Regions from separate parts of the Bradyrhizobium sp. SEMIA genome, predicted to be linked through region 1. Evidence: predicted binding sites of a transcription regulator. Region 1 holds the regulator's gene; each other region holds the start of a gene.

Region 1 (4,026 bases):
GTCATGCGCGAGATCGTCATTGAGCGCGGGCATGCCTGTGGCCCAGGCGCCGCCGATGCTGCCCTCGCTCCTGGCGATGGATTTGTTCGCATAGAGCGCGGTGAGGTCGGTCTGCGCGCCACAGTCGCCGGCGTGGAAGACCAGCGCCGAACGAATCTCGTTCGGCACCCAGATCTCGAAGCGCCGCGCAATCGGCGTTGCCTGCGCGGAGAGGAATGTCAGAACCCAGGTCTTCTCAGTGCCGGCTCGGTAGGGGATGCCGACGCCGAGGTTGATCCCGACTTCGGCCGCGTCCTCCCAGCGCAGAAAGCTCTTGGCGTTGTGCAGGTCCTTGATGATCAGCGGCAGGCCCGCTTTCCAGGTGCGTCCGGGCAGGCCGAAGCCGCGCGGAAACCTGGTGTGGCGGGAGTTGAACTCGAACATGTCGGCGGTGCCATAGTAGCCGTCGACGAGCCTCATCTCGTGGGACGTATCGGCGTCGTTGTGCCAGAGCTCGATGGCGCCGACATGCGCCTCGTCGTCGCCGCAGAACAGCACCATCACCGCTTGCAGGAATTCGCCTGCAAAGACCGGCACCGCGACGCCGCAGGTGAGACCGGCTGCAAGGGCTTGGTCGGTCCGTTTGAAATAGGAGTTGGCGAATTTGGTGAGGATCACCGGGTGGCCGGACGCCCAGGCCTTGCCGGGGAGCCCCTCGTCATATCCGAAGTGCAGATCTTCGCTCACAGCCCTGAACGCGGACAGCCCTTCGCCGTAGAGGCCGCCGCCGAATTCCAGACGCATGCGCGTCCTGTCGGGCACCCAGAGTTCAACGACACGAATGAAGGTTTTCATCGAGTCCGTCCGCCGTCCCAAGCCGGAACAGCATCGGCCATTTGCCTGTGAAACGGACGTTCAAAATTCAGGCAGCGCCGCGCAAACTTCGTGCGACGGGAAGGTGGGATATCGAGAGACACAAACAACACCACGTCGCCGGCCGCGGCCGGCGATGGCGATCTCAATTCCGGGCTCCGACCTGGCGGCCGGGGATATCTGCTTCAACCGATCGGCAGACGCGGCGTCGTCGGGCGGTTCTCGGCACTGACCTGCGGCTTGTGCTCGCGCTCGCCGAGCGGCTGGGTCACGGGCAGTTGCAGCACGGTTGCCTGCTGGCCTTCGACGAGCTGAGTCACCAGCACGTATTTGCCGTCGGGGAATTCGATCGCGTCATGATGGCGATCGGGAATGTGCGGATCAATCTTGCCGAACTTGCCGACACGCGAGTTGACGGTGCGCGTCCAGATCCAGCGATTGTCGTAGCGGACGTTGTCGGCGAAGGCGAGCTCCGTTCCCGGCAGCAGGCAGACCGCGACGGTCGGATCGGCCGCGGAGGCAAAGCCGCGCGTCGAGGTGCCGCGGAACGTTGTCGTCACGATCGTCTCGCCGACCTCGGCAGGGCGCGATGCGACGGCATGCAGGCTGTAGTCACACATCGTGGGTGCTCCTCATGCGGAGATAGCAACCCGCGCCTCTGTCTTACGAGGCGCAGGCCTCTATCAGAGTGGAAGCATCATAGCGTCTGCCCGGTTATAGGCAAATCTGCGGCTCGCTGCCGCAGCGTGCGATCACATTATCTTTCCCGAATCCCCCGGGAACAAAGCCTGCTTTCGTGCATTCGGTGGGCGTATCAGTGGCCAGCTCAGCGGCCAGCCGGCGCCGACCAACCGGAGTATGGCCAGACCGGTTGCGATGGTTGCGTGAGCGCATTGCGCGCGTTGCGGACTTGCTCGCTCATTGCCGTTTCCTTGGCCGTCTCCTTGGCCACGTTCTTACGGGCATGGCGGTGCGATGGTGCGGCAACGGCTTGCGATGCTGATGCTGCGATCAGCGCCGCTGCTACTGTGCTCAGGATGATCTTGCGCATGGCATCTCCTCGAACCGAAAGCCTTTCCGAAGCGGTGCTGCTTCGTGCGGCGTGGCGAGGATGTAGCGCCGGAGGAGGGGCCGGATAATCTGCGCGAAACCAGAAAGACTATCCAGCGCGAGCGGACAATCATCCGCTCCGATCTCTAGTCGGCGATGCCGATCGAAGCGCGCGGACAGCGCGCCTAGTACTTGCGGTATCAGTACTTCCGATAAAGCCCGATCAGCTTGCCCTGAATCTTGACCCGGTTCGGCGGAAGGATGCGCACCTCATAGGCCGCATTGGCGGGCTCGAGCGCGATCGAGGCGCCGCGGCGGCGGAAGCGCTTCAAGGTCGCTTCCTCGTCGTCGATCAGCGCCACCACGATGTCGCCGGTGTCGGCGCTCTCGTTGCGCTGGATCAGCGCCATGTCGCCGTCGAGGATGCCGGCTTCCACCATGGAATCGCCGCGCACTTCGAGCGCGTAGTGCTCGCCCGAGCCGAGCATATCGGGCGGGACGCTGATGGTGTGGCTGCGGGTCTGCAACGCCTCGATCGGCGTGCCGGCCGCGATCCGGCCCATCACCGGCACCGCGACGGGACGCTCGCCCTCGTCCGCAGGCGGGCTGGAGGTCGTGCGGACCTTGCCGAGATTGCCCTCGATGACGCTCGGCGTGAAGCCGCGGCGATTGCCGGCGGCCGCCTGCAGCTCGGGCAGCTTGATCACCTCGATGGCGCGGGCGCGGTTGGGCAGGCGGCGGATGAAGCCGCGCTCCTCGAGCGCGGTGATCAGGCGATGGATGCCTGATTTCGAGCGCAGATCGAGCGCGTCCTTCATCTCGTCGAAGGAGGGCGGTACGCCGCTTTCCTTCAGTCGCTCGCTGATGAACCGCAGGAGCTCGTACTGTTTGCGCGTTAACATCTCGACCAAAATCCCCCGGTTGATGTCGTTCGATTCCGAGACGCTGAATTCAGCGATAAGCCGCTGCATGCTCGAAACAAATCATGAACGGACACTATATGTTCGATACATGTTCCGCAACTGCTTAATTTACCGTGAACGCGACAAAGTTCGCGTCACGCGTGTGGCCAGCGCGTTCAGACCGGCAGGCGCAGCACCTCGCAAGGTGTGCCGGCTTCGGCCTTCGGCGCGAACGGCGCGCGCACGAGAAGTGCCTGTGCCGCAGCGAGATTCGCAAGCAGCGAGGAATCCTGGTGATTGACGGGAAGGGCGATCAGCGTGCCGTCGTCGCGCGTCTCCAGGCGTGCGCGCAGATAATCTTCGCGCTGGTCGTTGGCGCCGACGTCGCGGCCCAGCACCGCGCGCTCGCGGCGATGGTGAATCACGGAGCGGCCCGACAGCGCCCGAATCAGCGGCACCATGAACAGGAAGGCGCACACATAGGATGACACGGGATTGCCGGGCAGGCCGATCACGCGCATCGCCGCCAACCTTCCATGCATCATCGGCTTGCCGGGCCGCATCGCGATCTTCCAGAACGTCATCGCGGTGCCCTCGGCCTTCAGCGCCTGCTGGACCAGATCGTGGTCGCCGACCGAGGCGCCGCCGGTGGTGATCAGGATGTCGGCGCCGCTCGCGCGGGCGCGGCGTATGCCCGCGGTGGTGGCGTCCAGGGTATCGGCGGCAACACCGAGATCGACGGTATCGGCGCCCTCGCTGCGGGCGAGCGCGTGCAGGGCATAGCCGTTGGAATAGACGATCTGGCCGGGGCCAGGCGTGGTGCCCGGCATCACCAGCTCGTCGCCGGTGGCGAGAATCGCGACCTTCGGGCGGCGGTGGACGGGTAGAAACGGGTGATTCATGCCGGCGGCGAGCGCGAGGTCGCGCTCCGTCAGCCGGATGCCCTTGCGCAGCAGCACGTCGCCCTCGCTGAAATCGACACCGGCGGGGCGGATGTGTCGTCCCGTCACGGCCGCTTCCTTGATCGTGATGCGCCTGCCGTCCGCAACCGTGTCCTCCTGGATCACGACCGCGTCTGCGCCGTCGGGAACGACGCCGCCGGTGAAGATCCGCACGGCTTCGCCGGCGCCGACCGATCCTGCAAACGGCCGCCCCGCCGCGACCTCGCCGATCACGGTGAGCTGGGAATCGATCTTGGCGGCGTCGGCCGCACGCACCGCAT
Region 2 (4,026 bases), 4.5 Mb from region 1:
ACATGCATGCCGGCATGGTTGGTGCGGTTATAGGTGAGACGGTGGATCAGGTAGGGATAGCCGTGATAGGCGAAGATCACGGGCTTGTCGCGCGTGAACAGGCTGTCGAAGTCGCGGTCGGAGAGGCCGTGCGGGTGCTGCTCGCTCGGTTGCAGCGTCATCAAATCGACGACGTTGACGACGCGGATATTCAGGTCCGGCAGCGCCTTGCGCAGCAGGTCGACGGCGGCGAGCGTCTCCAGCGTCGGCACGTCGCCGGCGCAGGCCATCACCACGTCGGGCTCGCTGTCTGCATCCTCGTTGCCGGCCCAGGTCCAGATGCCGATGCCGGCATCGCAATGCGTCGCGGCCTCCTGCATCGACAGCCATTGCGGCGCGGCTGCTTGCCGGCGACGATGACGTTGATGCGGTTATAGGTGCGCAGGCAGTGATCGGCGATCCACAGCAGCGTGTTGGCATCCGGCGGGAAATAGATGCGGACGATGTCGGCCTTCTTGTTGGCGACGAGATCGACGAAGCCCGGATCCTGATGGCTGAAGCCGTTATGGTCCTGACGCCAGACATGCGAGGTCAGGAGATAATTGAGCGAGGCGATCGGGCGCCGCCATGGCAGATGCCGCGTCACCTTCAGCCATTTGGCATGCTGGTTGAACATGGAATCCACGATATGGATGAACGCCTCGTAGCAGGAGAAGAAGCCGTGGCGGCCGGTGAGGAGATAACCCTCGAGCCAGCCCTGGCAGAGATGCTCGCTCAGCACCTCCATCACGCGCCCGTCTTGCGCGAGATGCACATCGTAAGGTTCCGTTGGCTCCATCCAGACCCGCTCGGTCGCTTCGAACACTGCGTCGAGCCGATTTGACGCCGTCTCGTCCGGTCCCATGATGCGGAAGTTACGCGCGTCGGCATTGAGGCGAATGACGTCGCGCAGGAATTTGCCGAGCTCACGTGTCGCCTCCGCCACAACGCTGCCGGGCTGAGACACATCCACCGCAAAACTGCGGAAGTCCGGCAGCTTCAGCTCCTTCTTGAGCAGCCCGCCATTGGCATGCGGATTGGCGCCCATGCGCCTGGTACCGTCGGGGGCCAGCGCCTGAAGCTCGGGGATGAGCGCGCCGCTCTTGTCGAACAGCTTGTCCGGCTCATAGCTGCGCATCCAGTCTTCGAGAATCTTTAAGTGAGCCGGGTTCTCGCGGCAGCTCGCAACCGGCACCTGATGCGCGCGCCAGAAACCTTCGACCTTCTTGCCGTCGACTTCCTTCGGGCCGGTCCAGCCCTTCGGGCTGCGCAGCACGATCATCGGCCAGCGCGGCCGCTCGACCACCTTGCGTCCGTCGCGGGCGTGCTGCTGGATCGAGCGGATGCTGGCGAGCGCGACGTCGAGTGCGTCCGCCATGGCCTGGTGCATCAATTTGGGATCGTCGCCCTCGACGAACAGCGGCTCGTGGCCGAGCCCGCGGAAGAGGTCGCGGATCTCGCTGTCAGGCATCCGCCCGAGCACGGTCGGGTTGGCGATCTTGTAGCCGTTGAGATGCAGGATCGGCAGCACCGCGCCGTCGTGGGCGGGGTTCAGGAACTTGTTCGAATGCCAGGAGGCCGCGAGCGGGCCGGTCTCGGCCTCGCCGTCGCCGACGACGCAGGCGACGATCAAATCGGGATTGTCGAATGCCGCGCCATAGGCATGCACCAGCGCGTAGCCGAGCTCGCCGCCTTCGTGGATCGAGCCCGGCGTTTCCGGTGCCGCATGGCTCGGGATGCCGCCGGGGAAGGAGAACTGTCTGAAAAGTTTTCGCAATCCGTCCGCATCGCGCGCGATATCAGGATAGATCTCGCTGTAGCTGCCTTCGAGATAGGTGTTGGCGACCATGCCCGGGCCGCCATGGCCGGGCCCGCAGATATAGATCATGCTGAGATCAAGCGCGCGGATGACGCGGTTGAGATGGGCGTAGATGAAGTTCAGCCCGGGCGTCGTGCCCCAATGGCCAAGCAAACGCGGCTTGATGTGCTCGGGCCGCAGCGGCTCGCGCAGCAGCGGATTGTCCAGCAGGTAGATTTGCCCGACGGAGAGATAGTTGGCGGCGCGCCAATAGCGATCGAGCAGATCGAGGTCGCTGCTTGCGGCGGCCGATTGTTGTTGATTTGTCATTTTCATGCCGACCCTTCACCGGGGGATCGTCATCAACATTGTTCCAGCGTGATCGATCCCTGGGCCGCATCAAACTGGATCGTCCCGGCAAGCGTGTTGCGTGAGGTCAAAGCCGCGCGCCCGAAATTTGGGCGGCTACTGTGCATGGGGTTGTTTTCGAGTTTTTCGTTTGTGTTCTTGATTTGTTCCTATGCCGTGCTATCTTGGCTTCATGAGTCCAGCAGCATCCTCTCATGCTCTCAAGCACCCGCCGGTCACGGCGCCCTCCGAGCCGGCGGGTGCGGACTCTGATTTTCCCGAGCTCGGCGTCGCCATCGACCGCCAGCGCAGGCGAGGGCGGGGCGCCCAATCCAATGCCAGCGGCCGATATGAGGCCGAGGCCCGCGTCGCCTTCGACGATGGCTGGCAGAGCCTGGAAGATCTGCCGCCGTTCAAGACCATCGTCGGCGTCGACACCTCGCGCAAGGTGATCACCCGCAACGATTCCCCCGACATCGGTTTCGACCGGTCGATCAATCCCTATCGCGGCTGCGAGCATGGCTGCGTCTATTGCTTCGCGCGGCCGACGCATGCCTATCTCGGCCTGTCGCCGGGGCTCGACTTCGAGTCAAAACTGTTCGTGAAGCCCGAGGCGCCGTCGCTGCTCGAGAAGGAGCTTGCCGCGCCCGGCTACGAGCCGCGGATGATCGCGATCGGCACCAACACCGATCCCTATCAGCCGATCGAGCGCGAACGCAAAATCATGCGCGGCATTCTCGAGGTGCTGGAGCGCACCGGCCATCCCGTCGGCATCGTCACCAAATCGGCGCTGGTGGTGCGCGACATCGACATCCTCGCGCGGATGGCGAGGCGCAACCTCGCCAAGGTCGCGCTATCAGTCACCTCGCTCGATCCGAAGCTGGCGCGCACCATGGAACCGCGCGCCTCGACGCCGCCGAAGCGGCTGGAGGCGCTGAAGCAGCTCTCTGAGGCCGGCATTCCCACCACCGTGATGGTCGCGCCCGTGATCCCCGCGCTGAACGATTCCGAGATCGAGCGCATCCTCGATGCCGCCGCCCATGCCGGCGTCAAGGAAGCGTCGTACGTATTGCTGCGGCTGCCGCTGGAGGTGCGCGATCTCTTCCGCGAATGGCTGATGGCCAACTATCCGGACCGTTATCGTCACGTCTTCACGCTGATCCGCGACATGCGCGGCGGCCGCGATTACGACGCGAAATGGGGCGAGCGGATGAAGGGAACGGGACCGATGGCCTGGACCATCGGCCGCCGCTTCGAGATCGCCTGCGAGAGGCTTGGTCTCAACAAGCGGCGCTCGAAGCTGACGACTGATCACTTTGCCAAGCCGAAGCAGAACGGCGAGCAGCTCAGCCTGTTTTGATTGGGAAACGGAAGAGGCGTCGCATGAGCAAGGAACTCCCTCCGCCGGTACCGCGGCTTACTGTCATCACGCTCGGCGTCAGCGACATCCGCGCCAGCATCGCCTTTTACGACGCGCTCGGCTTTGCGCGCCGGCTGAAGGCGACCGGCGAGGCCGTCGCGTTCTACGACACCGGCGGCCCGGTGCTCGCGCTGTATCCCTGGGATCTGCTCGCGGCCGACGCCAAGTTGCCTGACGATCCGAGGCCATCGACCTTCCGCGGCACGACGCTCGCCTGGAACTGCCGGACACGCGAGGAGGTCGATGCGGTGCTAGCCTTCGCGCTTGGCAAGGGTGCTGCTCCGCTGAAGGCGGCGCATGAGACCGATTACGGCGGCTATTCCGGCTATTTTGCCGATCCCGACGGCCATACCTGGGAAGTGGTCGTCGCGCCCAGCATCGAGGTCGGCGAGGACCGGCGGGTGCATCTGGCGGAGTAGCGACGGTCTGAATAACGGGAATT
Region 3 (4,026 bases), 3.3 Mb from region 1:
GTGCAGGAACGAGCGCGCCGAGGTGACAATGGTGATCTCGCGGCCATCGCGCAGCACGTCGAGCTGGTCGAGCGTCTTCTCCGGCGACTTGGCCTGGCACTCGGTGTCGCGAAAGGTGGTGAAATCGTGCTTGCCGAGCAGGCGTTTTGCTGCCGCATGCATCGCATCGGCGTCGAGCTTGCGCGGCACGCGCCAGGCGTGGCCGACATCGAGCGCGAGATTGGCGCGGGTGTTGATGACGCGGTAGCGGTAATGCCGTTTCACGGCGGAGAAGCGCGCCTCGAATGTATCAGGAACGATCTCGGCCTCGAGCACCGCGATCGGATGCGGGCGCAGATGCGCATTGAGACCGTCGCGAAAACGGCCTGGCGGAAACTGCTTCTCGACATCGACATGCGCGACTTGGCCGCGCGCATGCACGCCGGCATCGGTGCGGCCGGCGCCGTGCACGCGCAGATCCGCGCCCGTCATCGCCTTCACCGCCGCTTCCAGCGCGCCCTGCACCGACGGCAGCGTGTCCTGGATCTGCCAGCCGAAGAACGGCGCGCCGTCATATTCGATGGTGAGCTTGTATCGGGGCATCGATCCAGCTTTATCCGGCGTCATTGCCGGGCTTGACCCGGCAATCCATCGCCCAAGAAGGAGTTTTGTTAGAAGATGGATACGCGGGTCAAGCCCGCGTATGACGAGTTGACTAGGTGAATTTAGCTCCCGCCCTCAAGGGCACGCCGCGCAGGAAGTCCGCGGCCTGCATGCGGGCCTTGCCTTCGCGCTGGAGCTCGATGATGCGGATCGCGCCCTCGCCGCAGGCGATGGTGAGGTGATCGTCGAGCACCGCGCCCGGTGAACCCACGCCCTTCGCCAATTCGCATCGCAGGATTTTGACGCGCGCGTTCTCGCTGACACCGTCAAGCTCGGCCCATGCGCCGGGAAACGGCGACAGGCCGTGGATGTGGCGGAGCACGGCGCGTGCGGGCTTGGTCCAGTCGATCCGTGCCTCGGCCTTGTCGATCTTGGCCGCATAGGTGACGCCGTCCTCGCTCTGCTGCTTGAGCTGGAGCCCGCCGCGGTCGAGCCCGGCCATGGCACGCACCATCAGGTCGGCGCCAAGGCGGGAGAGGCGATCGTGCAGATCGAGCGCGGTCATGGTGTCAGTGATCGGAAGCCGCTCGGCCATGGCGACGTCGCCGGTGTCGAGGCCGACATCCATCTTCATCACCATCACGCCGCTCTCGGCATCGCCTGCCATGATCGCGCGGTTGATCGGCGCCGCCCCGCGCCAGCGCGGCAGCAGCGAAGCGTGCAGATTGTAGCATCCGAGCTTTGGCGCATCGAGGATCGCCTGCGGCAGGATCATGCCGTAGGCGACGACGACGGCGGCATCGGCGTCGAACGCACGAAACTCTTCCAGCGCTTCCTCTGTCTTCAGCGTCTTCGGCGTCAGCACGGGCACGCCGAGCTTTCGCGCGGCTTCCTCGACCGGGGTCGGCTGCAATTGCAGCCCGCGCCGTCCGCCCGGTTTCGGCGCACGGGTGTAGACGGCCGCGATCTCGTGGCCGTGCGCGACCAGCTCGAGCAGCGTCGGCACGGAGAAATCGGGCGTGCCCATGAAGATCAGGCGGAGGGGCATCAACAGAACTCGCTGCGTTCCCTCCCCCCCTTGCGGGGGAGGGCTAGGGAGAGGGGTGCCACACGACGCGCTCTCTCGGCACAAGCGTTCGCGGCACGCACGTAATTCAGATGACGGATGGACTTCCGCCGGGGCTACCCCTCTCCCCCGCCCTCCCCCGCAAGGGGGGAGGGAGCGCAGGGAATGCGGAGCAGCATTAGAGACTCACTCGCCCGCGCGCTTGGCGGCTTTCTCGAACTTCTTCATCACGCGGTCGCGCTTGAGCTTCGACAGGTAGTCGACGAACAGCACGCCGTTGAGATGGTCGATCTCGTGCTGGATGCAGGTGGCGTAGAGGCCTTCGGCGTCCTCCTCATGCAGCTTGCCGTCGAGATCGGTGAAGCGCACGCGCACCTTCGCAGGGCGCTCGACCTCCTCGTAATATTCGGGGATCGACAGGCAGCCTTCCTCGTAAGTGGACAGCTCCTCGGAGGAGGCGATGATCTCGGGGTTGATGAACACGCGCGGTTCCGGCTTGGTCTCGCCGTCCTGGTTGGGCTTGGCGAGGTCCATGGTGATCAGGCGCAGCGGCTGCGCGACCTGGATCGCCGCAAGCCCGATTCCGGGCGCGTCGTACATGGTCTCGAACATGTCGTCGGCAAGCTTGCGGATCTCCGGCGTGACCTTCTCGATCGGCTTGGAGACCAGGCGCAGCTGCTTGTCGGGCAGGATGATGATTTCTCGTAGGGCCATGGCGGCGATTTAAGCCGCGCGCCGGATGCGGTCAATGCGGCCAGGAACCCGGCTCACGCTCCGCTCACGATAAAACTTCAGGTTTCGTTAACCATAAAACCTAAGGAGTTCTTTACCGAAATCGTTCCCCCTTCGTTCGCGACCGAGCGCGAATCGGTTAGAAGGGCTGGCATGAGCGAGATCATTTTCATGGCTGGCGACTGGCCGGTGCGCACCATCGATGCGCTGATCGGCTTCGGCGCGCTGGTCCTCATCCTGCTGGTTGTGATTGCGGTCGTGATCACTCGCTCGGGACGGCGCGGCGCGGAACTTGCCATGGCGCATGCGATCCGTGCCGACGAGCTCGAGGAGCGCCTCGCCCAGGTGCTGCACGCCCAAGCTGAGGCCTCCGGCCGGGTCGATGCCATGACCCAGGCGCTGGCCGGCCGTCAGGCCGAGATGGCGCGGGCGGTCAACGAGCGGCTCGATTCGGTGACCCACCGCGTCGGCCAGTCCATGGAACATTCGACCCGCAACACCATGGAGAGCCTGCGCGCGCTGCACGAGCGGCTCGGCATCATCGACAACGCGCACAAGAACCTCACCGACCTCACCACGCAGGTGACCACCTTGCGCGACGTGCTCGCCAACAAGCAGTCGCGCGGCGCCTTCGGCCAGGCGCGGATGGAGGCGATCGTCCAGGACGGACTTCCGAAAGGCTCCTACGAGTTCCAGTTCACGCTCTCGACCGGCAAGCGGCCGGACTGCGTCGTGTTCCTGCCCGACCAGCGCCCGCTCTGCATCGACGCAAAATTTCCGCTGGAGGCGATGACCGCGCTGCACGACGCCCGCACCGACGAGGAGCGGCGCGTGGCCACGCAGCGGCTGCGCGGCGACGTGATGAAGCATGTCAGCGACATCGCGGAAAAATATCTCGTCGCCGGCGAGACCCAGGAGATGGCGCTGATGTTCGTGCCGTCGGAATCGGTCTATGCCGAGATACACGACGGCTTCGACGACGTGATCCAGAAGGCCTATCGCGCTCGCGTCGTGCTGGTCTCGCCCTCGCTCCTGATGCTGGCGATCCAGGTGATGCAGCAGATCATGAAGGACGCGCGCATGCGCGATGCCGCCGACCAGATCCGCACCGAGGTGATCAAGCTCGGCGACGATCTCGGCCGCCTGCGCGACCGTGTGCTGAAGCTGCAAAAGCATTTTGCCGACGTGAACGAGGACGTCCGCCAGGTGCTGATCTCCGCCGACAAGATCGAGAAGCGCGCGGGGAGAATCGAGGAGCTCGATTTCAGCAAGACCGATGCGCCGGAAGGCCCGCGGCTGGTGGCGACGGGCGCACCGGAGCTGTTTCCGCGGAAGCTCCAGGCGGGGGAGTGAGATAGAGGCACACTGTCATGCCCCGCGAAGGCGGGGCATCCAGTATTCCGTGACAGTCGTGATTGAATCGAGACGCTGGTGATTACTGGATCGTCCGCCTTCGCGGACGATGACAGGGGTGAAGGCTGGCATGAGCGCACGCCATTACTACGTCTACATTCTCGCCAGCAGGATCGGCGGAACGCTATATATCGGCGTCACGAACGACATCATCCGCCGCGTGACGCAGCACAAGTCCAAACTCATCGAGAGCTTCACTGAAAAGTACGACGTCGCCCGGCTTGTCTACTTCG
Region 4 (4,026 bases), 120 kb from region 1:
CGAGGCCGACGGCGCTTGGGCTGACGTCAGCGCGACGGCGACCGGCGCGACCGTCGTCCCGGGCTTCGGCGTCGTGACCGCGACCGCCACCTCGAAGACCGACGCCATGGGCACGGTGCGTGGCCGCATCGGCTGGGCCGTCAACAACGTCCTGTTCTACGGTACGGGCGGCTACGCCTGGATCGACAACAAGATCACCCTCTCCGCGCTCGGCGTGAGCGCGTCGGACAGCAAGTGGCACTCCGGCTGGACCGTCGGTGCGGGCGTCGAAGCGTTCATCGCGCCGCAGTGGTCGATCAAGGGCGAGTACCTGTATCGCAGCCTCGCTGGCGAGACCTACTTCGCCGGCGCCCTGCCCACCGGCACGCTCAACTTCCACACCGTGCAGGTCGGCGTGAACTATCACTTCGGCGGCCCGATCGTCGCCAAGTACTGATCTCAAGAAGTACTGAGCTTCGTCTCACGACCGACGTCACATCGTCACGAAAGGCCGGCCTCGCGCCGGCCTTTTTGTTTTCGCGCGACCTCGCGCCCAACCGTCATGGAATCGAGAGTGCGGTGTGCATTGCGCCGCTGATTGGCTCCGATGCGTTGGGGAATTGACATGAAGACGTTGGTGCTGGCCTCGGTCAGCTTGCTCGCGCTCGGCGCGCTCGCACCGGCCGGTGCTGCCGATCTGCCGCTGTACAAGGCGCCGGTGGCGCCCGTGCTCGCCTATGACTGGATCGGCGCCTATGTCGGCATCAATGGCGGCGGCGGCCTTGCGCACGCCTGCTGGAGCGTCGTCGCTGTCGCCGGCGTTCCCATCGACCCGGCCGTCGGCGAGGGCTGTCACAATGCGAGTGGCGGCACAGTGGGTGCTCAACTCGGATATCGCTGGCAGAAGGCGCGCTGGGTGCTCGGCGTGGAAGCCCAGGGCAACTGGGCCGACTTCAAGGGCAGCAATGTCAGCTTCGTGCTGGCGCCGCTCAACAACCGGACCACGATCAACAGCTTTGGCCTGTTCACCGGCCAGCTCGGCTACACCGTGAACAGCCTGCTGTTCTACGGCAAGGCGGGCGCAGCCGTCGCGCACGACAGATACGACGAATTCATTCCGGGCGTTGGCGTCGTGTCCAATACCCTGAGCCAGACCCGCTGGGGCTATAGCGCCGGCTTTGGCGTGGAATACGCCTTCGCGGAGAATTGGTCCGTCGGCGGCGAGTACGACCATCTGTTCCTCGGGCATCACGGCGGCGACCTCGCCAGCGCGATCCTCGTCCCACCCGTGCGTACCGAACGGATCGGCCAGGACATCGATATCGGACTGATCCGCGTCAACTATCGCTGGGGCGGCCCCGTCGTCGCCAAATACTGATCCGCCAAAGACCAATCCCCAAGGGACTCCTCCAGGTCCTGCTTGAATGCGGATTGCCCCCAAGATCCGCATCTAAACGCGAACAAAGGGCCGGCCACGTGCCGGCCCTTTGCCTGTTCCGCGCCCTGCTCCTGCCAGATGCCGCCAGTGCGCCAACAATCCGTTGACGATTCGCAACTGCCTCTGGAAATCCGTCGCCGTTCTTCCTACGTTCGCTGCCATACCCATCGGCGCCGATCCCGGTTCCGGGCGAAGCGTGCCTTTTCGTTGGCGCGATCGCGCGCTTTTGGGATTCCTTGAGGGCAACTCGGATGGATGAAGTGATCAAGGCGAAGCGCCAACAGCAGAACGCGGGCTCGAGCCTGCGCGCAATTACGATCCGTGGTGCGCGCGAGCACAACCTCAAGAACATCGACGTCGAGATTCCCCGCGACAAGCTCGTGGTCTTCACCGGGCTCTCCGGCTCCGGCAAATCCTCGCTCGCCTTCGACACCATCTATGCCGAGGGCCAGCGCCGCTACGTCGAGTCGCTCTCGGCCTATGCCCGCCAGTTCCTTGAGATGATGCAGAAGCCTGACGTCGACCAGATCGACGGCCTGTCGCCGGCGATCTCGATCGAGCAGAAGACGACCTCGAAGAATCCGCGCTCGACCGTCGGTACCGTGACCGAGATCTACGACTACATGCGCCTGCTCTGGGCCCGCGTCGGCGTGCCCTATTCGCCGGCCACGGGCCTGCCGATCGAAAGCCAGACCGTCTCGCAGATGGTCGACCGCGTGCTGGCCCTGCCGGAAGGCACCCGCCTCTATCTGCTCGCCCCGGTCGTGCGCGGCCGCAAGGGCGAGTATCGGAAAGAGCTCGCCGAATGGCTCAAGAAGGGCTTTCAGCGCGTCAAGATCGACGGCACCTTTTACGAGCTGGCCGAAGCGCCCAGCCTCGACAAGAAATTCCCGCACGACATCGACGTCGTGGTCGACCGCATCGTGGTCCGTGCCGACATCGGCCAGCGCCTCGCTGAGAGCTTTGAGACCGCGCTGAAGCTGGCCGAAGGCCTTGCCGTCGTCGAGTTCGCCGATGCGCCCGCGGCCGCGCCTGCCGAGGAAAAGAAGAAGACCGCAAAGATCCACGACAAGAGCGGCCCCGAGCGCATCCTGTTCTCGGAAAAGTTCGCCTGCCCTGTCTCCGGCTTCACCATCCCCGAGATCGAGCCGCGCCTGTTCTCGTTCAACAACCCCTATGGCGCGTGTCCTGCCTGCGGCGGCCTCGGTGTCGAGCAACATGTCGACGAGGACCTCGTCATCCCCGACAGGGAGCTCGCCATCGGCAAGGGCGCGATCGCGCCCTGGGCCAAATCGTCGTCGCCCTATTACACGCAGACGCTGACGGCGCTCGGCAAGCACTACAAGTTCACGCTGACCACCAAATGGAAGGATCTGCCCAAGAAGACGCAGACCGCGATCCTCCATGGGTCGGGCGAGGACGAGATCAAGTTCTCCTACGAGGACGGCGTCCGATCCTACGACACCAAGAAGCCGTTCGAGGGCGTCATCACCAACATCAACCGCCGCTACCGGGAAACCGAGAGCGAATGGGCGCGCGAGGAGCTCGCGAAATACTTCCACGACGTGCCCTGCGGCGCCTGCAACGGTTTCCGGCTCAAGCCCGAGGCGCTCTGCGTCAAGGTCGGGGCTAAGCATATCGGCGAGATCTCGGAGCTGTCGGTCAGGAAGGCCGGCGAATGGTTCGAGACCGTGCCGGCGGCGCTGAACGCGCAGCAGAACGAGATCGCCGGCCGCATCCTGAAGGAGATCCGCGAGCGCCTGACCTTCCTGCTCGACGTCGGCCTCAACTATCTTACCCTGTCCCGCTCCTCCGGCACGCTGTCCGGCGGCGAGAGCCAGCGCATTCGCCTGGCCTCACAGATCGGCTCGGGCCTGACGGGCGTGCTCTACGTGCTCGACGAGCCCTCGATCGGCCTGCACCAGCGCGACAATGCGCGCCTGCTCGACACGCTGAAGAGGCTTCGCGACCTCGGCAACACCGTGGTCGTAGTCGAGCATGACGAGGACGCCATCCGCCTCGCCGACTACGTCCTCGACATCGGCCCCGGCGCCGGCATGCATGGCGGCAACATCGTCGCCGAAGGCACGCCCGCCGAGATCATGCGCAACCCGAAATCGCTGACCGGCAAGTACCTGACCGGCGAACTCGAGGTCGAGGTGCCGGAGCGGCGCCCGCCGAACCATCGCCGCACCATCAAGGTGGTGAACGCGCGCGGCAATAACCTCAAGAACGTCACCGCCGAGATTCCGCTCGGCCTGTTCACCTGCGTCACCGGCGTCTCCGGCGGCGGCAAGTCGACGCTGCTGATCGACACGGTCTATCGCGCCATCGCCCGCAAGCTGAACGGCGCCAGCGAAGGCGCCGCTCCCCACGACCGCATCGAGGGTCTCGAGCACATCGACAAGATCATCGACATCGACCAGTCGCCGATCGGCCGCACCCCGCGCTCGAACCCTGCGACCTATACCGGCGCCTTCACGCCGATCCGCGAATGGTTCGCGGGCCTCCCCGAAGCCAAGGCGCGCGGCTACGAGCCCGGCCGCTTCTCCTTCAACGTCAAGGGCGGCCGCTGCGAGGCCTGCCAGGGCGACGGCGTCATCAAGATC

Evidence for each region. Region 1 encodes LexA, which represses DNA repair genes until DNA is damaged. Its sites were predicted from a motif close to TGTTCNNNNTGTGTTCNG; they were not measured.
Region 2: a site for LexA is predicted at 2,319-2,336, ahead of FOM02_RS32580 (PA0069 family radical SAM protein). Genes of this name have one in related genera too.
Region 3: a site for LexA is predicted at 2,485-2,502, ahead of FOM02_RS41670 (DNA recombination protein RmuC). Genes of this name have one in related genera too.
Region 4: a site for LexA is predicted at 1,556-1,573, ahead of uvrA (excinuclease ABC subunit UvrA). Genes of this name have one in related genera too.

What each region holds. Positions count from the first base shown of each region.
Region 1 covers NZ_CP046601.1:2,272,214-2,276,239, forward strand. Annotated here, with positions in the region: gene FOM02_RS10980 (GAF domain-containing protein) at 1-834, opposite strand, end outside; gene FOM02_RS10985 (hypothetical protein) at 1,038-1,472, opposite strand; gene FOM02_RS10990 (hypothetical protein) at 1,679-1,903, opposite strand; gene lexA (transcriptional repressor LexA) at 2,103-2,804, opposite strand; gene glp (gephyrin-like molybdotransferase Glp) at 2,981-4,026, opposite strand, start outside.
Region 2 covers NZ_CP046601.1:6,757,881-6,761,906, forward strand. Annotated here, with positions in the region: partial or broken gene FOM02_RS32575 (phosphoketolase) at 1-2,146, opposite strand, end outside; gene FOM02_RS32580 (PA0069 family radical SAM protein) at 2,358-3,524, shown strand; gene FOM02_RS32585 (VOC family protein) at 3,548-4,003, shown strand.
Region 3 covers NZ_CP046601.1:8,705,674-8,709,699, forward strand. Annotated here, with positions in the region: gene truA (tRNA pseudouridine(38-40) synthase TruA) at 1-582, opposite strand, end outside; gene fmt (methionyl-tRNA formyltransferase) at 695-1,630, opposite strand; gene def (peptide deformylase) at 1,835-2,362, opposite strand; gene FOM02_RS41670 (DNA recombination protein RmuC) at 2,534-3,733, shown strand; gene FOM02_RS41675 (GIY-YIG nuclease family protein) at 3,864-4,026, shown strand, end outside.
Region 4 covers NZ_CP046601.1:2,394,798-2,398,823, reverse strand. Annotated here, with positions in the region: gene FOM02_RS11585 (outer membrane protein) at 1-436, shown strand, start outside; gene FOM02_RS11580 (outer membrane protein) at 605-1,357, shown strand; gene uvrA (excinuclease ABC subunit UvrA) at 1,669-4,026, shown strand, end outside.